Regions from separate parts of the Exiguobacterium sp. s89 genome, predicted to be linked through region 2. Evidence: riboswitches for the same ligand, from Rfam matches in the RefSeq annotation. Region 2 holds a riboswitch; each other region holds the start of a gene.
The links. Region 2 has a riboswitch for S-adenosylmethionine ahead of metK (methionine adenosyltransferase). Riboswitches for the same ligand answer to the same signal wherever they lie in the genome.
Positions count from the first base shown of each region.

Region 1: linked by a shared signal. The riboswitch ahead of msrA (peptide-methionine (S)-S-oxide reductase MsrA) and the one ahead of metK (methionine adenosyltransferase) in region 2 are both predicted to bind S-adenosylmethionine.
Region 3: linked by a shared signal. The riboswitch ahead of KNO96_RS11115 (Na+/H+ antiporter NhaC family protein) and the one ahead of metK (methionine adenosyltransferase) in region 2 are both predicted to bind S-adenosylmethionine.

Region 1 covers NZ_JACSKS010000001.1:329,734-337,005, forward strand. Annotated here, with positions in the region: gene KNO96_RS01690 (hypothetical protein) at 1-239, opposite strand, end outside; gene KNO96_RS01695 (DM13 domain-containing protein) at 383-904, opposite strand; gene msrA (peptide-methionine (S)-S-oxide reductase MsrA) at 1,005-1,529, opposite strand; SAM riboswitch class I at 1,597-1,696, opposite strand; gene KNO96_RS01705 (hypothetical protein) at 1,741-1,902, opposite strand; gene KNO96_RS01710 (amidase family protein) at 2,016-3,422, shown strand; gene rlmN (dual-specificity RNA methyltransferase RlmN) at 3,488-4,549, shown strand; gene KNO96_RS01720 (class I SAM-dependent methyltransferase) at 4,586-5,194, opposite strand; gene KNO96_RS01725 (SMP-30/gluconolactonase/LRE family protein) at 5,332-6,213, shown strand; gene KNO96_RS01730 (hypothetical protein) at 6,226-6,492, shown strand; gene KNO96_RS01735 (GTP-binding protein) at 6,601-7,272, shown strand, end outside.
Region 2 covers NZ_JACSKS010000002.1:722,733-730,004, reverse strand. Annotated here, with positions in the region: gene KNO96_RS09635 (MDR family MFS transporter) at 1-1,130, opposite strand, end outside; gene mnmL (tRNA modification radical SAM protein MnmL/YtqA) at 1,307-2,281, shown strand; gene mnmM (tRNA 5-(aminomethyl)-2-thiouridylate-methyltransferase MnmM) at 2,235-2,810, shown strand; gene KNO96_RS09620 (alpha/beta hydrolase) at 2,841-3,554, opposite strand; gene KNO96_RS09615 (GNAT family N-acetyltransferase) at 3,643-4,113, opposite strand; gene KNO96_RS09610 (hypothetical protein) at 4,278-4,799, shown strand; gene metK (methionine adenosyltransferase) at 4,839-6,047, opposite strand; SAM riboswitch class I at 6,181-6,300, opposite strand; gene pckA (phosphoenolpyruvate carboxykinase (ATP)) at 6,623-7,272, shown strand, end outside.
Region 3 covers NZ_JACSKS010000003.1:251,629-258,900, forward strand. Annotated here, with positions in the region: gene ald (alanine dehydrogenase) at 1-379, opposite strand, end outside; gene KNO96_RS11095 (PucR family transcriptional regulator) at 512-1,735, opposite strand; gene KNO96_RS11100 (divergent PAP2 family protein) at 1,826-2,251, opposite strand; gene trhO (oxygen-dependent tRNA uridine(34) hydroxylase TrhO) at 2,369-3,310, opposite strand; gene KNO96_RS11110 (TVP38/TMEM64 family protein) at 3,536-4,180, shown strand; gene KNO96_RS11115 (Na+/H+ antiporter NhaC family protein) at 4,198-5,481, opposite strand; SAM riboswitch class I at 5,549-5,644, opposite strand; gene KNO96_RS11120 (GGDEF domain-containing protein) at 5,743-7,272, opposite strand, start outside.

The sequences.
Region 1 (7,272 bases), on a different contig from region 2:
TTCAATTTGAATTGTTTGATCCGCCACATCATCGACGTCATAAAAGCTGCCCATCCACCGAGTACAAGGATATAAATTGCCAAGAAAAACACAAATGCTCCATAGTCTTCGAGCTCTTCGAATGGATTCTGAATAATCATCGGTTCGGATAGTATGCCGACCACCATCAATGGAATGAAAAATAGAAAAAATCGCTTCCAAAAGTAGTGTTTGTATAGTTGTGGCAATGTCTGCTCCATGATCGACCCTCCTCAATGAAATTACACTTATTTACATATATGATAGCATATACACAATTGATGTTGGATGATTGGTCTTTATTTTTTAGCCGATTTCAAATGAAAAGAGGGTGGCCGATTCATTCAGCCGCCCTGCAGTCAATTCATTCACTTGTTCCAGTCAGTTCTCCCGTCCCGAACGTCGCGCTGAACGCACGGCACCAGATGACGACGGTGTTGTACTCTTCTAGATTCACATCCTTAGGGACCAAGTAGTTTTGATTCCCGATATTCCCTTTTAGAGCCCCTAGACTGACGCCTTCGGTCGTCTCTTGACCTGGTTTTGTCAAATAGACAAATAAGTCTGGACCGTTCGTCGTCTCGAACTCTTCAAATCGGAGATATGTCCCGTCTTCTGCCTCGACCGAGCGGATCGTCCCGGTCGTCTCATAATTTTTCTCCCCGTCCATGAATACACCCGCTACTTCGGTTGGACTCGGTTGTGCTTCCGGTGTCTCGGACGTCTCTTCTCCCGCTTCTTCTTCAGGGGCTGGTGATTCGACAGCTGTCGGTGGCAACCCTTCGTCGACCGTCTCTGTTAAAAATAGTGGGGAGATCAGCCACCAGGCGATGGCTATGATGGCGATACCGATGATTCCGATGATGATTTTTGTACGAGTCTTCATATATAATCCTCCTTTTCAGGTGTTTGAATCGTTACATTCCTTTTCCCGATTCATGGGCTTATAAAAAGACGCGAATCATTCAATTCGCGTCAGTTGAACATCATACTGTCTCGGTCCACTTCTCCTCGATGAACTCGTCGCGTCCCGAGATGGCCCGGTCCTCCTTATAATGCTTCGGATTTTTTTTATGATAGTCCTGATGGTAGTCTTCTGCAGCAAAGAACGTCGTCGCTGGAATGATTTTCGTGACGATCGGGGCCGTGAAGCGCCTGCTCGCTGCCAACACGTCGCGACTCGTCTCAGCAGCGACTTGTTGTTCTTCCGTGTGATAGAAGATAGCTGGGGCATACTGAGGTCCCCGGTCTTGGAATTGACCACCGTCATCGGTCGGGTCGGTCTGAATCCAATACAGTTCAAGGAGACGTTCATACGAGAATAATGCTGGATCATATGTGATTTGAACGACCTCAAGGTGCCCCGTCGTCCCGGTTTTTACTTGTTCATATGTCGGATTGGCGACTTGTCCACCCATATAGCCGGATATGATGCCTTCAATCCCTGGTAATTCCTCAAATGGTGTCACCATGCACCAAAAACAGCCGCCTGCGAATGTTGCTTTTTCCATTCTGTCGTTCCCTCCAAATCGTCATTCAACAAAAAAGCGCTCACGTCGGATGACATGAGCGCTTTCGTCATATCGTCCAAGGTTTCCCTTGCTGGTCGTAGCACCTTGCCTAAGGCAGGTTGCTGTGAAGTCGCGGAGCCAGATCTCTCGTTCACTCTTGATATCGATATGTAGTTGGTGAGAGCATCATATCACCCTCAAAATACATTCGTCAATGATTCGGTTTTCGTTTCAACTGAAAAACAGTCAAGACGATGATGAATCCAATCAAAGCGATGGAAATGGGTGTACCATAAGGCACATTTTCACCGTATAGCTGTATGAAAAATAGACCGAACACAGCTAGCAACACGAATATGTAGGATCGTGTCATAGGAACCTCCTGTTTTTTCTTAAGTGTAACAAGAACACATCGACTTGGCGATACGAAAAGGAAATCAGACATAGAGCACGAATAAAAGGGAAGAGATAAAGGAGGAATGTATGATGGAACAAATCCAATTACATGAACTGACGATTGAACGTGCGCATCGTGGGTATAAAGAAGGACAATTCACGGCGAGAGACGTGACCGCCTATTATTTAGGACGGATTGCGACATATAATGAACGGCTTCACGCCGTCATTCAAGTCAATCCGGACGCCCTGTTCGAAGCAGAGGCGGCAGACCGAGCCTACCGAAAAGGAGTACGCAAACCGCTACTCGGTATTCCCGTCTTGATCAAGGACAACATCGAGACGAACGGTCTGATGCGCACGACAGCGGGTGCCGCCGCGATGCGACATCATTTCGCCGGTCGAGATGCCGAGCTCGTCAAACGGTTACGGGCTGACGGGGCTATTATCCTTGGGAAGGCGAACCTGTCCGAGTGGGCGAACTTTTTAACGGAAGGTATGCCGAACGGATGGAGTGCCGTCGGTGGACAGACGATGAACCCATATGGCGACGCGTTAAATGTCGGGGGATCAAGTTCGGGGTCGGCTTCTGCGGTCGCGGCGAACCTCGCTCTTCTTGCGGTAGGGTCCGAGACGAGCGGTTCAATCGTCCATCCGAGTGTCCATAACAGCATCGTCGGGATCAAGCCGACCGTCGGATTAATCAGCCGCTCCGGAATCATTCCAATCTCACGTTCTCAAGATACGGCAGGACCGATGGCGCGTACGCTTCGTGATGCGGTCATCTCCTTACAATCGATGTGTGGTGAGGATGAATCGGATCCGGCGACTCTTGAGACACCGGTCGGCCCCCCTTACGTGACATGTCTCGACGTGAGGCAGGCGGTCGGGATGCGCGTCGGGTTCGTCAAACCGGACATTTCAGACGAAGAAGTCGGATTGTATGAACAGGCAATCCAGTTGCTACGACAAGCCGAAATCGAACTCGTCGAGGTCACGCTGCCGAAGCATGCGGCGCTAGAGCAGGCGGACATCCTGTTCGACGAATTCAAGCTCGGGGTCGCGGCGTATCTCGCGAACACGACAGTGCCATTTAAGACGCTTTCCGATTTGATCGAGTGGAACGCGGAACATCCTGAATCGATCCCGCACGGCCAGACCATCTTTGAAGAGGCGAACGCCCGATCTGGAAAACTGATCGAAGCGAGCTATCTCGACCGTCGCATCGCGGACGTCCGTCTCGCAAAAACAGAAGGGATTGACGCATTGCTTCAAACTCATAAACTGGATGCAATCGTCCTCCCACATGACATGAACTACGACATGGGTGCGAAAGCAGGGCATCCGACGATTACAATCCCTTATCAACTGAAAGAGAGCGGTGCCCCATTCGGCCTCTCGTTCACGGGGACGAGCTACGCGGAGCGTGATTTGATTCGGGTCGCTTATGCGTTCGAACAGTTCATCACACGACCGACGCCTCCAGATTATTCGTAAGTTGCACCCGTCTCTCACGTCCGCTACAATGGTACGTATGCGGATTAGAGAAAGGACAGATTACAATGAAATCATCTATATACGGGTTGACGTTTGATCAGCTCACAAATGAGTGTACGGAAGCGGGATACGGTGCCTTCCACGCACGTCAAGTTTGGGACTCGCTCTACATCAATCGGGTCAAATCGATGGACGACCTCAACGTACGAGACGAGGTGCGCGAGTACTTAACAGAGAAATACGTCATCTCGACTCAAGACCTGTTCGTCAAACAGGAAGCGGGCGACGGAACGGTCAAATTCTTACTTAAATTACATGATGGGCACTACATCGAGACGGTGCTCATGCGTCATAAATACGGTCGTTCGGTCTGTGTGACGACACAGGTCGGATGTAACATCGGCTGTAGCTTCTGTGCTAGCGGGTTGTTGAAGAAGACACGTGACTTGACGGCTGGTGAGGTCGTCGAGCAGATCATGACCGTCCAACATTTCCTCGATGAAGAAGGAGATGGTGATCGCGTCAGCCATATCGTCGTCATGGGAATCGGCGAACCGTTCGACAACTTCGACAACTTGGTCGACTTCTTGCGTGTCGTCAAAGATGAGCGTGGTCTTGCGATCGCTCCGCGTAAGATCAACGTGTCGACGAGTGGGCTCGCGGACAAGATCTACAAGTTCGCAGACCTTGACTTACGCATCAACTTGGCGCTCTCGCTTCATGCGCCGAATGATGAGCTTCGGACACGCATCATGAAAATCAACCGGGCGTTCCCGCTTGATCAACTCATGCCATCGATTCGTTACTACGTCGAGAAGACGAACAAACGAATCACTTTCGAGTATATCCTACTCTCGAAAGTGAACGATTTACCGGAACATGCGGAAGAACTCGCCGACTTGATTGAAGACATTAAAGACAAGTCGTACATCAATTTGATTCCATACAACCCGGTCAACGAGCACATCCAATATGAGCGAAGCACGCCTGAAGACATCATGGCGTTCTACGACATCTTGAAAAAACGTGGCGTCAACATTGGTGTCCGTCTCGAGCACGGGACAGACATCGATGCGGCATGCGGTCAACTCCGCAGTAAGCATATGAACGTCGAAGGCGCGAAGTGAAAAATGGCCTCTCCGAATCTCGGGGAGGCCATTCGTTTACTGTTTTTGCCCGACATATTGAATCACAGCGGATTCGCCGTGATGGAGTGTGCCTTCTTCTCGCCAGACGACCGTCTCGTTTAAGACGAGAGGGACGAAATCGTCTTCGAGTTGGTGAAACATCTCTTCGGTGTAAAGAAGTGAGGCGTCGTTTGGTCCACCTGTCCCGTAAGCGAGTTGATGTGTAGAGTAGACTTCACTCAGGAACAAACCACCAGGTCGAAGCGTTTGTCGAATACCGGCGAACACCTTTTCTCTGACATGTGGAGGAAAGTGGCCGAAGATACAGATGACCATGTCATACGCCTCGTTTGGCCAGTCCGCTTCATTCAAATCAATCTGTTTCGTCTGAAGGGAGACGTTTCGTGACGTCGCCAAACGATTCGCTTTCTCGAGCCCTACTTTCGAAGCGTCCCACATTTCGACGTCGAGTCCGAGTGTGGCGAGCCATACTGCGTTTCGACCTTCTCCTTCCGCGATGGCTAACACAAGTTTTCCTTCAAGCCGATGTGTTGTGATGAAGTCGAGTAAAAATTGATTTGGCTCCGTTCCGTACACATATTCATCGGTATTGTAACGTTCGTTCCATTTAGACAAATGATCCACTCCTCTCACCTTTCAATAAATATATCAAAATGATGAGACTAGGGTGGAAATCCTCTACGATTTTTCGAATTCATGCATAGTCCAAATGGGAGAAGGGAATAGATTTCTGAACTAATGGATAGAGTGGAGGCTAAGTAATGGAAAGAATAGATGCGTCGTTGTGGATTCGGGTACGAAATACGCTTGGTGAAGGTCCTTGTTGGGATGCTGAGTTGAAGCGTTTCTATTGGGTGGATATCGAAGGGCATACGTTATGGTGGTATGACGAGCGAGAAGACGAGATTTCTTCTTTCGAGGTCGGAAAACAGGTCGGTTTCGTCATTCCAAAAGTGACGGATGGTGTCGTCCTTGGTCTTAAAGACGGGATTTATGAATGGGATGAAATCAACCGGGAGTTAATTAAAATTGTCGAATTGGATGACCCTGAAGGTCGATTACGTTTTAATGATGGGAAAGCCGATCCGTACGGTCGTATTTTTGCCGGGACGCTCCACTTGGACGATAAAGAGAATCAGGCATCTCTTTATCGGGTGGACCGCGATGGAACGACGACAACACTTATGGAAGAGTTGACACTTTCAAACGGGTTGACGTGGTCTCCTGACCATTCCGTTTTTTATCATATTGATACACCGACCGAAAAAATTCGACAATATGATTTTGACATGAAGACCGGCACATTGTCGAACGGAAAGGTCGTCATCGACTTTTCGGAAGAGGACGGCTTCCCGGATGGCATGACATCGGATACGGAAGGTTTTTTATGGATCGCACATTATGCAGGAAGTAAAGTATCTCGCTGGGATCCATCGACCGGTGAAAAAGTGTTAGAAGTTCACGTCCCTGCCCCGAATGTCACATCATGCGCCTTCATCGGGGATGGTCTCAATCGATTAGCCATCACAACAGCACGTGAAGGGATGGACGAGGAGGCGTTAACCGAACATCCGGACGCTGGATCGGTATTTATTATCGAGACAGATGTGAAAGGGATGCCGCTTTATCGCTTTGGGCGTTGAGGAGGACATACGATGGTGAAACGACTGTTAGTGCGAGCAGGTATTGGATTGGCAGTTGCGGCAGCGGTCAAGGTGGGAATTCAAAAATTACAAGAAAGTCGAGCGCGGGAAGAGGATCATTCTTATCTCGATCCGAAGTGGGACGAGGTCCCGAGTGTCGATTCGGACAAGGACGAGGATGAAGTCGGATTGACGCAGCTCGACTCCATTTATCGAGCCGAGTGGCAAGCGAACGCCTATCCGCGTTCAGAAGCAGAACGGAAAGCGTTGGAAGAATAATTGAATGTTCATGAAAACACGTCGATGAGGCGTGTTTTTTTATTGACAAAAGGGTGGAACCGTTACATTATACAAAGAGTAATGATTACTATTTAACGGAGGTCCATCATGAAACGAATTCCAATTACGGTACTCTCAGGTTATCTTGGTAGCGGGAAGACGACACTGCTCAACCACATTTTACATAACCGTGATCACAAAAAATATGCGGTCATCGTAAACGATATGAGTGAGTTGAACATCGATGAGAAGTTGATTGAACAGGGCGGATTCTCCCGTACCGATGAAAAGTTAGTCGAGCTCTCGAACGGGTGCATTTGCTGTACGTTACGTGAAGATTTGCTCACGGCTGTCGATGAGCTGACAAAGAATCGTGACCTCGATGGGATTATCATCGAGTCATCAGGGATTTCCGAGCCAATTCCCGTCGCACAGACGTTCACGTATGCCGACGACGCCCTTGGGATCGATTTGACGAGCCGTGTCTATATCGATGCGATGGTCACCGTCGTCGACGCGTACCGCTTCTTCAAGGATTTCAATTCCGGTGAATCGCTCATGGAACGTCAACAAGCCGTCGACACAGGTGACGTTCGCGAAGTGGTCGACCTACTCGTCGACCAAGTCGAATTTGCGGATATCATCGTATTGAATAAGGCGGACCGGGTGACTGAAGCGGAGCTGCAGGAGATGAAGGGTCTGCTCAAGACGCTCAACCCGAGCGCACGATTGTTGACTTCGACCTACTCGGACGTGGCGTTAGACAATCTACTAGACGTC
Region 2 (7,272 bases):
GTGGCGAGTAGGAGCAGCATACCAAAGACTGCCGTAATCCCGAACACATCGTAGATAAACCCAGATAACGTTGGGCCAATCATCCGACCGACGGAAGCCGCAATATTGACGAGCCCTTGATATTGACCTGCCTTCCCAGGCGGGGCAAGTTTCGCCGCAATCGTTGGAACCGCTGGCCAAACGAACATTTCGCCGATTGTCATGACGACCATCCCTACCATGAACATACCGAAGCCACCAGCGAACGGCACGATCAAGAAAGCACCGAGGAAAATCGATGCCCCGATGATCAATTGACGTTTCAAATCATCCTCAAACTGTCGCAACACCCGATTGAGTAATGGTTGTGCAAAAACAATCATTGCCCCATTCACTGTCCAAAGGAGTGAGTATTGGCTGATTGTGACACCGAGGTCTTTCGAGTGAACCGCGATCGTTCCTTGCCACTGAACGTAGACGAACCAAAGCACCGCATAACCGATAGCGACATACCACATCGACTTCATCGTCGCGCTCGAGAGCGTCGTGGCCGCTGCTTCTAGCTGGGATTGCACGACAGGACGTGTCGGGTTCTTCAAATAGCGAAGTCCAAACAAAAGAACCACAACAAATAGGACCGACAAGAAGAAGTTTGCGTAAAAAATCCACTCGATGTTCAATCGCGCGATTTGACCGCTCATCGCTGTACCGAGGGCGACCCCAACATTTTGCGCGACATAAATCGCGTTGAAGGAACGACGTCCCCCTTCTGGCCAAATGAGTCCAGCAAACGCATAAACGGTCGGAAAGACGAGTCCCCCAGAGAACCCGATTAAACCGAGCCACACCAAATAACCGAAGAACGTGGCGTGGAACAGTAAAAATCCAAGCGAACTCGCAAGCAACAAGCCGACGGAGATGACGAGCGTCGCCTTTCCTCCGATTCGGTCGAATAGCGTCCCTCCAATGTAGTTACCGACGATTGCGAGTGCGGAGTTCACGAGAAGCGCCACTCCGGCAAGCGTCATCGACTCACCTAAAAAATCATGAATATACAGGGTGTTAAATGGCCATAAAAAAGACGCCGCCGTTGTATTGAGCGCCATCGCAATGACTAGAATCCATACCGAGATTGGCATTTTATTGTTCACACCAAGTCCTCCTTTCATCCCTCTTCACATTAAAAAAATCGGCACAAAAGGCCGAATCGACAAGATTTCCTTATCAAACCTAAACGAATGCCAAAGAAGTGTCAAGAAAAATTACTCATTATGAAGTTTTGTCATTTTTCATTTGTGATAGGATGAGCAAGGAAGGAGAGATAACCATGAATCCATTTGGTCAAAACCGCTATCATACATTGAATGAGGCATATCGTCGGGAATACGGGAACAAGGTGTTTAAAGTGCCGCTCGATGGTGGCTTCACATGTCCGAACCGTGATGGCCGCGTCTCCAAAGGCGGATGTACATTCTGTTCAGATGATGGAAGTGGCGATTTTGCGGGTAATGCCTGTGACCCGATTCCCGTTCAATTCGAAGAAGTAAAAACGCGACTTCATCGAAAATGGAAGAACGCCGACTACATCGCCTATTTTCAGGCGTACAGTAATACCTATGCGCCAGTCGAAAGATTACGCGAATTATTCGAACCAGCGCTTCAGCAAGAAGGTATCGTCGGTCTCTCGATTGCGACACGCCCAGATTGCTTGCCTGATGACGTTGTCGACTATTTAGCCGAACTGAATGAGCGGACTTCTTTATGGGTGGAACTCGGTTTACAGACCGTACATGATACGACCGCAAAAAAAATCAATCGCGGACACGATTATCAAACATTTTTGAACGGTCTTGAAAAACTGCGTCGTCACAACATTCGCGTATGCGTGCACATCATCAATGGCCTACCCGGTGAAACACCAGAGATGATGCTCGACACAGCCCGAGAAGTTGCTAAAATGGACATACAAGGAATCAAAATCCATTTGCTCCACGTCTTGAAACATACACCACTTGCCCGTCAATACGAGAAAGGCTTGCTCGACTTGATGGAGGAAGACACATACATCTCCCTCGTTTGTGATCAACTCGAACGGATACCACCCGAGGTGATCGTCCATCGATTGACGGGAGACGGCCCGCCTGACTTATTGATTGGTCCATTATGGAGCCGTCACAAGATGCAGGTGCTAAACAAGATTCGTGAGGAATTGGAGCGACGTGATTCCTTCCAAGGAAAAAAGAAGGATGAGATTGATGGGATTAATGAGAGTACTACCATTTGCAAAACAATTACTACATGACCACCTCGAAGTAGGACATGTCGCTATCGATATGACTGCCGGGAACGGGCACGACACGTTGTTCTTGGCGAACGCCGTAGGCGAAACGGGACACGTATACGCATTTGACATCCAAACAGAAGCGGTTGCTTCAACCCGTGCACGTATACAGGAAGCAGGTGTCGATGAACGGGTGACCGTCATTCATGATAGTCACGATACGGTTCATACGGTCGTCGCGAATGAGACACGACCAATCACCGCAGCCGTCTTCAATTTGGGTTATTTACCAGGAAGTGACAAATCCGTCACGACACAAGGGAATACGACCATTGCCGCATTGTCTCAATTATTAGAGGTCATGGCTATCGGTGGTGTCATCGTCATCGTCATCTACCACGGCCATGAGAGCGGGAAGGTCGAACGGGATGATGTGCTTCGCTATGTGGAGTCGCTTGACCAAAAGCAGGCGGGTGTACTGCGTTACGGCTTCATCAACCAGATCAACCACCCTCCATTCATCGTGGCGATTGAAAAACGTTCAAAATAAAAGAAGGCGGCTCCTGTGAGTCGCCTTCTTTTATTCTTGAATCAATTCATAAAACGTCATGAGCGTTTCTGCAAATTTGGTGTTCAACCGCTCATACCCAAAATGCGGGAATCCTTCTAATCGACGGATATACACTTGATCTCCACCAATCTTTCGGCAGACGTTCAACGTCAACTTCACGTCTGCAAATTGATCATCAGGTGCGTAGAAACAAGCGAGCGGGAGACGTGGCAAATGTTTCTTTTCTTCTTGATGCTCTACGATTTCTTCTTCGATTTCCCGATATTGGGCATATGTGATTTCACCAAATCGGGACGATTCGTCGCCGCCGCCGGTGAATGTCATCATTCCGAGTGGTAAGTCTGGGCGAAAACGATCGACTGCACTCGCGACGACTTGTTTCAATCCACCGATTTGACGAGTCGCATGCCAATCAAACAATGGAGAGATATAAGTCAGGCTCCCGAGCGGCACATCATACTCCTGAAGAAGCCGGTTTGTAAAGAGCGCCCCGAGGCTGAACGCCACGACATGAATCGGTAATTTATACTCGCCGGCCTCACGTAACGCCCGTTTGATCAATTGTTTATGATCTTCTGCCGTCAAGCCCATCGATTGGTCGCGGACGACAATTACTTCGTACTCGTCTTGAAGTCGTCGAATAAAATTCTCGCTGATCCGAGATGTGAACTGTAGCGGATAAACGATGACGATGACCCCTTTTTGTGTTTCTTCATATGTCATGCTGCCGTCACCTCATTTATAGACTATATTCATTGTATCAAAAAAACATCAGCCGCAACTGATGTTTAAACAAAATCCGTCTGGAGTCTTAGCTCGGGACATATCTTAGATGAATGAGTTCCATCGGTTGGTCGAAGACCTCTTCTTGAATTCGATTCACTTCTTTAAATGATTGATGCAAGAGGAAAGCAATCGCCTGATCATTCGAATTTTCAACGTACACTTCCATCGGTTGTGTTTTTTTCGATTGAAGGTGCCTTAAAAAATCTGCACCGTACCCGTTCCGATGGTGATCGGGATGAAGATAGAGACGAAGCATCTCCCACATGTCACCTCGATCGATGGCATGACAAAATCCGATGACATGGCCTTCGTACTCGCCAACGATAAAATATTGTTCTCGTGCTTCTTCACTTGAACTGATTGCTCGTACAATCTCTTCTTGTCGATAGGCGCGCTCCATCGCTCTTGTCCGATTGGAATCATTCTTTGAAATCGTTGCAAGTGCAATCGTTCGAATTAACGCCGCATCTTCTGGAACTGCTTCTCGCATATTCATGATCGCTTCCCCCTTTAGGCCAATCTATTTGTATCATTCCCTATCATAGTGTTTTTATCCTGCACTACATTTCTTTTTCATGACGATTCATTAGAAAACGTTATCTTAGCATTCGACTTGGGTATAAAACTAGCAATGCCAATCAAATGAAGGAGTGGAACAACATGGAACCAAAATTAGAGCATGACCCGAAAGTCGAACAAACAGAGAACCCAAATCGTCAATTTGACCAAATGAACGCGGGAAGTCCGAAAATCAACGTCGTGACCGGCATGTTACTCGGTGCACTTGTCGGTGGTCTTCTCGCATTACTTAGCTCCTCGAATCGAGATCATACGAAACAATCCCTCTCGAGCGCAAAATCTTCGGTCGGCGGCATTGTCAATGAAATGAAACAAGACCCTGCTGGTAAAGCCTCACAGGTTATTGAACAAGTGAAGACGGCTTCCGGCAAAATTCAGGAAGTATCTACAGACGTTCAGAACGTATATGAAAAAGTCGTCGGAGAAGTAGATACAGTTAAAGAAGACGTCAATAAAATCGTTGATACAGCACAAGAAGCCAAGTCTGATTTACAAGATATCGGTGAGAAGGTCGTCGAAGCGAAAGATACAGCTCTCGGACAAGAAACAACTTCCAACGATTCTGAGTCAGACGAAAATAAACAGACACCATCAACTACATGAACCAAAAAAACGACCTTTCCGCGGAAAGGTCGTTTTTGATTACGCGAAACGCTTCGCGCCTTCTTCAAGAACTGCTGCTTTATCTGTTTGCTCCCAAGGGAGTTCCACATCTGTACGACCGAAGTGACCGTAAGCTGCTGTCTGTTTGTAGATCGGGCGACGAAGGTCGAGCATTTTGATAATACCTGCCGGACGGAGGTCAAAGTTCTCACGAACGAGTTCAACGAGTTCTGTTTCGCTCAATTTTCCAGTGCCGAATGTATCGACAGCGATTGATACAGGGTGTGCAACCCCGATCGCATACGCGAGTTGTACTTCCGCTTTATCCGCAAGTCCTGCTGCAACGATGTTTTTCGCTACATAGCGGGCTGCGTATGCCGCTGAACGGTCAACTTTTGTCGGATCTTTACCAGAGAATGCACCACCGCCGTGACGAGCGTATCCACCGTACGTATCGACGATGATTTTACGTCCTGTCAAACCTGCATCCCCTTGTGGTCCACCGATTACGAAGCGACCAGTCGGGTTGATGAAGTATTTCGTTTCAGCATCGATAAGTTCAGCCGGAATGACTGCTTCGATGACATATTTTTTCAAGTCTTCTTGAATTTGCTCGAGTGTAATCTCTTCTGCATGCTGCGTCGAGATAACGATTGTATCGATACGAACAGGGTTGTTATTCTCATCGTACTCAACCGTTACTTGTGTTTTCCCATCCGGACGGAGGTACTCAAGCGTACCGTTCTTACGTACTTCCGCAAGACGACGTGACAACTTGTGTGCCAACGAGATTGGGAGGGGCATGAGTTCAGGTGTCTCGTTTGTTGCGTATCCGAACATGAGACCTTGGTCTCCTGCCCCGATTGCATCAAGCTCCTCTTCAGTCATTTGACCTTCACGAGCTTCAAGGGCTTGGTCTACACCTTGCGCGATATCGACCGATTGTTCGTCAATCGATGTCAAGACTGCACATGTTTCAGCATCGAAACCATATTTCGCACGTGTGTATCCGATTTCACGGATCGTTTCACGGACAACTTTCGGGATATCCACGTAAGTTGACGTTGTGATTTCACCAGCTACGAGTACAAGACCTGTTGTGACAGACGTTTCTGCCGCAACACGGGCATTCGGGTCTTCCGCTAAAATGGCATCCAAAATCGAGTCAGAAATCTGATCACAAATTTTGTCTGGATGTCCTTCAGTAACCGACTCTGAAGTAAAAAGTCGACGGTTCAAATTTGACATTCAAAAAACCTCCTATAATAAGGGTGATATGTGGACGGTACTCGTTCCCCTTACGCGTTGCTTTGGGACGGTAATGAAAAAAACCTCCCCCCGATGACATACATGGGGAAAGGTTGAATCGTTCTTCCTTACCCTCTTATCGTTCGAAGCTAATGGCTTCGCTTCAGGATAGCACCTTTTCCGCACAAGACTTCATGTCGGACGGTTGCTGGGCTTCGTAGGGCCTTGTTCCCTCCACCGCTCAGAATAAGAGTATCCGTTACGAAAACCATCATATAAATGACATCCGATTATGTCAAGGGAATTGAACGAATTCGTATTTTTTTCACAGACTTGCTAAACATTTCTGTTTGTGAATCGTCAACCATTTTTTTATTTCGTTTCTTTTTTTTAACACCTTGTGATAAGAGAATGTGTTAAACTATCCTTGTAAGAAAGCGCTTACTTAATAGAGAAGAAATGCTTGTTTTTAATTAGTGTGTCACATATAATTAAAAATGTCATACTAATTAATCTTGATTGCGGAAGTATGCGGATTTCATCCACATCTATTTAGGGGAAAGGTGGGATTCAGGATGGCGACAACGCTCCTGAAAATCGAAGAATTAATTAATGGTACCGACATGTTACGGAACTTGACGGTTCCAGAGCTGGTAGAAGAAGCCATTCAAAATGGTGAAGGTGTACTGACAAAAGACGGGGCATTATCTGTCAGCACCGGTGCTTTTACCGGACGGTCACCGAAAGACAAATTCGTCGTACAAGATGAAGTCAGCAACAACCTTGTCGATTGGGGGAAGGTCAACCAACCAATCGCTGAAGAGAAGTTTTCAGCACTTCTTGAAAAAGTACTCAATCACTTAGAGAAGAAAGATAAGCTCTACTATCTTGAAGCTGCGGCTGGCGCGGATGAACACTACACTTTACCCGTTCGTGCCATCACAGAGTATGCGTGGCACAGTCTATTCGCTAAACAACTCTTCTTACGTGAATGGCCGACGAAAGGTGCGTTCGACCCGTTTACGGTCATTTATGCACCGAGTTATAAAGCAGACCCTGCGGTCGATGGCACAAACTCAGAGACATTCATTCTCGTTTCATTCGCCAAACGTACAATTCTGATCGGGGGAACAGAATACGGTGGTGAAATTAAAAAATCAATCTTCTCCGTCATGAACTTCTTGTTGCCTGAACAAAACGTGTTATCGATGCACTGTTCGGCAAA
Region 3 (7,272 bases), on a different contig from region 2:
GTAACGTCCGATCGACCTCTACTGTCTCATACGCAATTGCTGTTATACCTGAATCGACGAGCGCTTTCGTTAACTCTGGCTCCGCCGCGAGGTGTAAATACGTGAAGAGCGTCAAATCAGAACGGAAATATTGATATTCCGACGGCTGTGGCTCTTTTACTTTAAGTGCGAGTTCGACGCCTTCCCATACTTCTTTCGCTGTTTCGACGATTGTTGCACCTGCATCGATATACTCCATATTCGTGAATCCACTACCGAGTCCGGCGTTCGTTTCGACGACTACGTCATGACCAAGCTCTGTTAGCATAAATGAACCCATCGGTGTTAATGCCACCCGATTTTCGTTGTTTTTAATTTCTTTTAATACCCCGATTTTCATGGAACATTCCCCTTTCATTCCGTTGACACAAATTGTTCACACCCCTAGTATAAATCCAATTGAAAGCGCTGTCTTTATCATGGATTCTAAAAACGAAGACGTTCGCTTTGTGAAAAAACACAAAGCGAACGTCTAGTCTTCTAATCGATATTGACCAGCTTTGATGGCCAAATAAATCATAGCTCGTTCCGGTAATGACACTTGAGTGATATTCGTCAACTCTTCGATGCGTCGAATCCGGTATAGGACGGTATTCGGATGGATGTGTAGGTGGGATGCGACTCGCTTAACATTGCCTTCGAAATAAAAATACCATTCGAGTGTCGTCACGAGTTCGGTCTGATGGGACGAATCGTAATGTTGCAACCGTTCGATGGTCGGATGGGTTTCAAGTCGGAGCCCGATGCGCCGTGCGAGCTCTGGGACAAGTTGATAAATTCCAATCTGTTCGAAAGCACGGGAAGTCGAGAGTTCGAGAGGGAACTTGCGACGCAATGTCGTGACGCGTCTTGCTTCCTCGGCTGCGTCGTATAACATGTCACTCTCAAAAAAGCGTCGACTGATTCCGAGTCGTGGTTCGGATTCGATAAATTTGTCTTGAAGTAACTGTTCGAACCGTTCCGCCCAAGCTAATAATTCCGTCTCTTCATCGGACAGTTCAGACTTCATATAGTGCCAGACGAGTAACTGCTGACCATCGATGGCATGTAAAACGACTTCGATTGCCTCTTGAGTTGCGAGCACATAATGAAGACGCTCAGCGAGTTGAGGGGTGATCGGTTGGGTACATTCGATGATTGTTAGACGACTCGCGACCGCGATAGGTGCGAGTTCATTCAATCTTTCGCGATTAGAATCGGAGAGCGACGAAGAAGCAAGGACATCTAATAAAAAACGTTCAAGCTCGGCACTGATACGACGTTCGTGCATCGCAATTGTCATGAGTAGTTTCTTGGCGATTGTCGCTCCTTCTTGTAGAATTGCCAACTCTTGATTGGTGAACGGATTTGTGCGGGCTAAACTCCAAATATAGCCGAGTACTTCATCATGTTGTTTGATGACGATTGCCGCGCGTTCCCCGAGACCGATGGAGAGCCGCGCTGGGATGACAACGGGTTCATCTTGGACGGTGACTTCTCTTAAAATACCACTCTCCCATAAATCTTCGATCACGGCTTCAGGTACGCGACGACCGATAATGGTCGCGATTCTGGCCGGGTCGGTCGAGTCGGGATGGGTACTATAGGCGAGTAATTGGTGATAGCGATTTTCAATCGTAATAGGTGCTCGAATCGCTTGGCCAATCGCTTCGGCGAGTGTATCGAGTGATTCATATGATTTCTGCAAAAAAGGCATATCGATTCCTCCTCACTCTGAGTATACCGTCTTCTTTGTGAAACTTCACAAAAAGAATCGAGAGTGTGAGAAATGACATACCTTTAACGATTAAATGGGAAAAAACAATCCAACGACAAGGCCGAGTAAAGCCCCAATGATGACTTGGAACGGCGTATGTCCGACAAGCTCATTCAAGAGCGGGGTTTCATGTTTGATCCCCTTAAAGTAGTCATTCAAGAGACGAGCTTGGAACCCGACCGCCTGGCGAACTCCGGTAGCATCATACATGACGATTGTCGCAAAGACGACGGCGAGTGCGAACATACTCGAGTCAATCCCTTCTGCACGACCGATTGCCGTAGCGAGAGCAACGACAGTAGATGAGTGTGAACTCGGCATGCCGCCTGAAGCGAACATGATTTCAATTTCAAAATCCCGTGTTTTAATGAGTTCAGTTACGAGTTTGGCCGCTTGGGCGATAAACCAAGCAAGAATCGCAGCGAGTAAAGGTTCGTTAAACATGCAAGTATTCACTTCCTGTCTGACATAGTACCTTCACTATACCCGAAAGCGTCTCAGATTATACGTTAAGATTTCGTCAAAAAAGGTGCCGCGGATGAGTCATCCGTGACACCTTTTGGTCGATTTTTGTTACCCGACTACTCCTTCAGTTTCCTGAAGTTTCTCTGCAATATTGTCGATGATATAACGGTTGCGTGGGTGTTCTTGACACTCTTTTGAGCATGAACGCATTTGTTTCGGTTCACACTCTTCACAACAGAAATGTTGAACGTTGCACTCCGGGTTGGCACAATTAACGTAACGAACCGTTTCTGTCCCGCAATGCATGCAATGTGAGACGACAGATGGGTTCACCGAGTTGACAGGGACGTTGATGCGCTCATCGAAGACATAAAGCTCACCGTCCCAGTTCTCTCCTTTTGTCGCTTCGTCTTTTCCATACATCGCGACACCACCTTTTAAGTGGAAAATGTTATCGTGACCTTGGTCACGCATATATGCTGTAAATTTCTCGCAACGGACTCCGCCGGTACAGTATGTGAGAAGAGTTTTCCCTTCGTAGAGGTCCTTGTTCTCTTCAAGCCATTCCGGCATGTAACGTGAAGCCTCTACATCAATTTTGATCGCATTTTTAAAGCGACCAAGTTCGTACTCGTAGTTGTTACGAACATCGAGGATGACGACATCATCACGGTTCATCATCTCTTTCCATTCTGCTGGTTCTAGGTATGCTCCGTGTTGTTTCGGCACATCAAACTCACCATCAAAGCGCCACGTCACGAGCTCTTTCTTGTGACGAACAAAAATTTTCTTGAAGGCATGCTCTTCGACTTCATCGATTTTAAACTCAATATCGCTGAAGAGTGGGCTTGCTTTCAAATCATTCATGTATTGCTCGGTTTGTTCCCATGTACCGGAGCACGTTCCGTTGATTCCTTCAGAAGAAATCAGGATACGCCCTTTGATACCGAGATCTTTACAATACTTCAAATGTTCTTGCGTGAGTGTTTCTGGGTCTTCGATATTGACGTACTTATAGTACAGCAAGACCCGCATTGGTTTTGTTTCCATGTTATGTTGCTCCCCTGTGTTCAGTTTTTTGCAGGAAAACGAACGTTGGGTTGTGTCGTTCGACGAATAGACTTGCCTGCAACCACAAGTCCATTATTATATGATAAATATCACGACGGATTTTCGCAAATGGTTTTTAATTTTTTTTGATGAATGCAGGGAGATGCGTCTTCTAAATCGAATTCGGGTAATAGAGTAGTAACGAAAGTTGAAGGTGGAACGACTATGCTCACTTCTCTCCAACAGTACATTATCCAATTGATTGAGTGGCTTCAGAGTTTGCCTGGTGGTCCTTGGGCTGGTCTTGGTGCTCCATTTTTAGAAGCAATCTTCCCTTTTCTGCCACTCGTCTTAATCATTTCTGCGAATGCGGCGACATATGGCTTTTTGTTAGGTGTTCTCTTGTCGTGGATCGGGAGTCTTCTCGGAACGATTGTCGTCTTCGCGGCCGTCCGGTACATCTTCCGAAAACCGATGACACGATGGCTTGAGAAGCATAAGACGGCGATATATTGGTTAGAACGAATTAATCACATGAGCCCGATTTCGCTCGGGTTCTTATATTCACTCCCGTTCATCCCGGTCAGTTTGATTACCTATTTACTGGCGCTCATCCAAATGAAGCTCCGTACGTTCATATTAGCAGCGGGATTTGGTAAACTGCTCGTCGTCGTCATTTTCTCTGTCATCGGAGACCAGTGGGAAGAATTTATTCAAAGCCCGTTTCGCTTGTCGATGCTCGGTCTGCTCTTAGTCATACTATGGGCCATCAGTCGAGGGCTTGAGGAAGTGCTCAAGCGACGGGCGTTCAAGAAACGGAACGAGCAATTGAAACAAGAGATGGTGACCAAACGACAAACACCCCTTTGAGAAAGGGGTGTTTTCGCTTATGACTGTTTTTTAAAGCGCGGGAAGTTGAAAGCAATGGCAATCCCTCCGCAAATAAAGAGGAGGAACGGATAGAACATGAACGGGACGAGGTCAGGCGATGCCGTCTCCGTCAACTCTGCGGCAATGAGGAGTTGTGCTCCGTATGGGAGAATCCCTTGTACGCCGCACGAGAAGATGTCGAGCACGCTAGCAGACTTTTTCCGTTCGATGTCATATTCGTCTGCAATGTTCGCTGCAAGCGGTCCGGCTACGAGAATGGAAATCGTGTTGTTCGCCGTCGCCACGTTTGTCGCACTGACAAGACCGGCGATACTCCATTCAGCACCGGCCCGTTTTTGGATGCGTGACGTCAAGGCATCACGTAAATATGCGAGACCGCCGTTATGTGAAATGAGTCCGACAAGTCCGCCCATGAGTAACGTCAAGAACGAGATTTCGGCCATGCCGATCATCCCGTCCGCAATGGCTGTCACAAACGCTGTCACAGATAAGCTTCCGTCAAGTAGACCAATGATACCCGTGAGCGTAATCCCACCTAACAAAACGAGAATGACGTTCAGTCCTGTTAACGCTAGTCCGATCACCGCGAGATACGGAATCAGTTTATACCACTCAAATGCAGCGACATCGACAGTCGATTCACCGTTCGATAAGACGGCGAGTAAAATGGTTGTGATGATTGCGGCCGGTAACACAATCCAGAAGTTCGTTCGGAACTTATCACGCATATTCGTCCGTTGTGTCCGCACAGCAGCGATGGTCGTATCTGAGATAAACGAGAGGTTATCCCCGAACATCGCACCCCCGACGACCGCTGCCGCAGCGATGGCGACGTTGACACCACTCTCTTCATGTATACCGAGTGCGATTGGTGCAAGTGCAGCAATCGTCCCGGTCGACGTTCCCATCGCCATGGAGATGAAGGCGGCAATGACGAAGAGCCCGCTCAAAAGAAGCGATGGTGGTAAGAGAGTCAACGCAGCGTTGACCGTTGCATCGATGGCGCCGATTGATTCAGCGACGGTTGAAAATGCGCCGGCCAGTAAGAAGATAAAAATCATAATGATGATTCCCGGATTGCCGGCTCCTTGAGCGATGCGCTCGACGGTTTGGGTAGCATTTCCTTTTGTCATGAATGCTGCAACCATCAAGGCGATGATGGCCGCAACGAGGACTGGAAACTTATAAAAGTCCCCGTAATAGACACCCGCTCCGATGAAGAAGAGTAAGAAGACGAGCAACGGCAAGAGTGCCCATTTGTTTGCTGTTGGTTGTTCCAAAATAATCACCTCATTAAAAATAAAAAGGACCCTTTTCTGAGAAAAAGGTCCTTCGTGCGAAATACCCTTTTCATCTTTCGAGCAATACGCCCGCTGGATTTGGCACAGGTTCCCCGCTGCCGAGACTTCACAGGGCCAGTCCCTCCGTCTCTCTCGATAAAAAGTTAGTCTATTCCATTATCAAACACGTTCCTTAACGTACCTGTTTCGAATCTAGTTGTCAACTTAAAAACTCCCCAATTCGATGTGAGAAAGGGGAGTTTACGTCGTTAAATTGTTGAAGTGTGCCACGCGGTTACGTCCTGCATATTTCCCACCGACATACAGCGCGCGGTCTGCGTTTCGAATCGTATCATCTAGACGCTTATTTCCAAACGCTTCAATCGTATCGACTCCAATCGACGTGGTCACAGAAATTTCGTGTTGGTCGACACAAAATGGTTTTGCTTCGATTTGGTGACGAATGCGCTCTGCGACTTCAATCGCTTGGGTCATATCACACTGGTTGAGGAGTAAAATGAATTCTTCCCCGCCATATCGTGCGGCAAAATCATCTGTACGAAGTACTTGTCGAATTCGTCGCCCGAATTCTTGTAACACGTGGTCACCGACTTGATGTCCATACGTATCATTGATTTTTTTGAAGAAATCAATATCGAGCATGGCGACCGAAATCGGATACATCGAGATATCGGATATTTGTTGAATCCCATATTCATAAAATGCGCGTGCATTTGCGAGAAGCGTCAAACTATCCGTCCGGCTCTCGGTATAGAGACGGTCTCGTTCATGACACCGACTGATGGTCCGATTGAACGACTTTAAGAGTTTGATGATTTCCTGCTGAATGATTTTTGGATATCCATAAACCGGCTCGCCGGTCATGACAATCCATGTACGAATTCCTTCTATTTCTTCCGAGCGGACAGAGACGAAGCTATGATAGTCATTATGGAAAGCATCGGAAAGTGAGGCATCCCATTCAAATCGCATCTCATAGTCGAGGACGGGGTCATTCGGTTGACTGATGTCGAGTAGTGCGTATACGACTGGTCGATCGATTGGTTGACGTGTCTTCAAATCAAAGTAGAGTATACGATCGAACAATCTGAACTCGACATATCCTTCATCGTAGTGATTCAATTGTTCACACTGACTTAAAAAAACTTCGATGGCTTGCGCCTCACTCTGTGACAAGGAGACGGCTTCTTTTGCTTCATCGTATTGTTCGATCAACGATTTGAATGCATCTTGCCGCTCTTTTTGAATGAGGAGCCGCTTAATAAAAAATGTTAATGCAGCCGCGATGCTACTGACGACAAGTAGATTGGTCTCTCGGAACAACGCCGCCGCTAAAATGAAGATCAAACTGACGACGTACGTATAAAATGCAATCTTCATAAAGTCGCTCAAGGCGATGTCGACACGGAACCACCATTTCACCTGATATTTTTGGAACACGGTGTTTAAGAAAATTGCAAGAAACAGTCCGGCGAGTGGAACAAAAGATTCCTGTGAATAAAAGTCAAGTCCGGTCTCGCCACCAATGGCGAGATAGACAGCTGCCGGAATAACAATTTCTAAATAAGCTGTAATGGCGTTCCAAGGATAAGTGAAACGGAATCGACGGATGGCGACTTTTGGTTTCAGATTGGCAAATTGAAAAATAAACAATCCGATTTGGTTGACGATGAGTGCCGTTTCAAATCCAAAAAATAAAAATAAGATTAAGACGATACTCTCAGAAAAAGTGAAGTACACACCTTTGACTTCGATTGAGTCGAGTTGAAA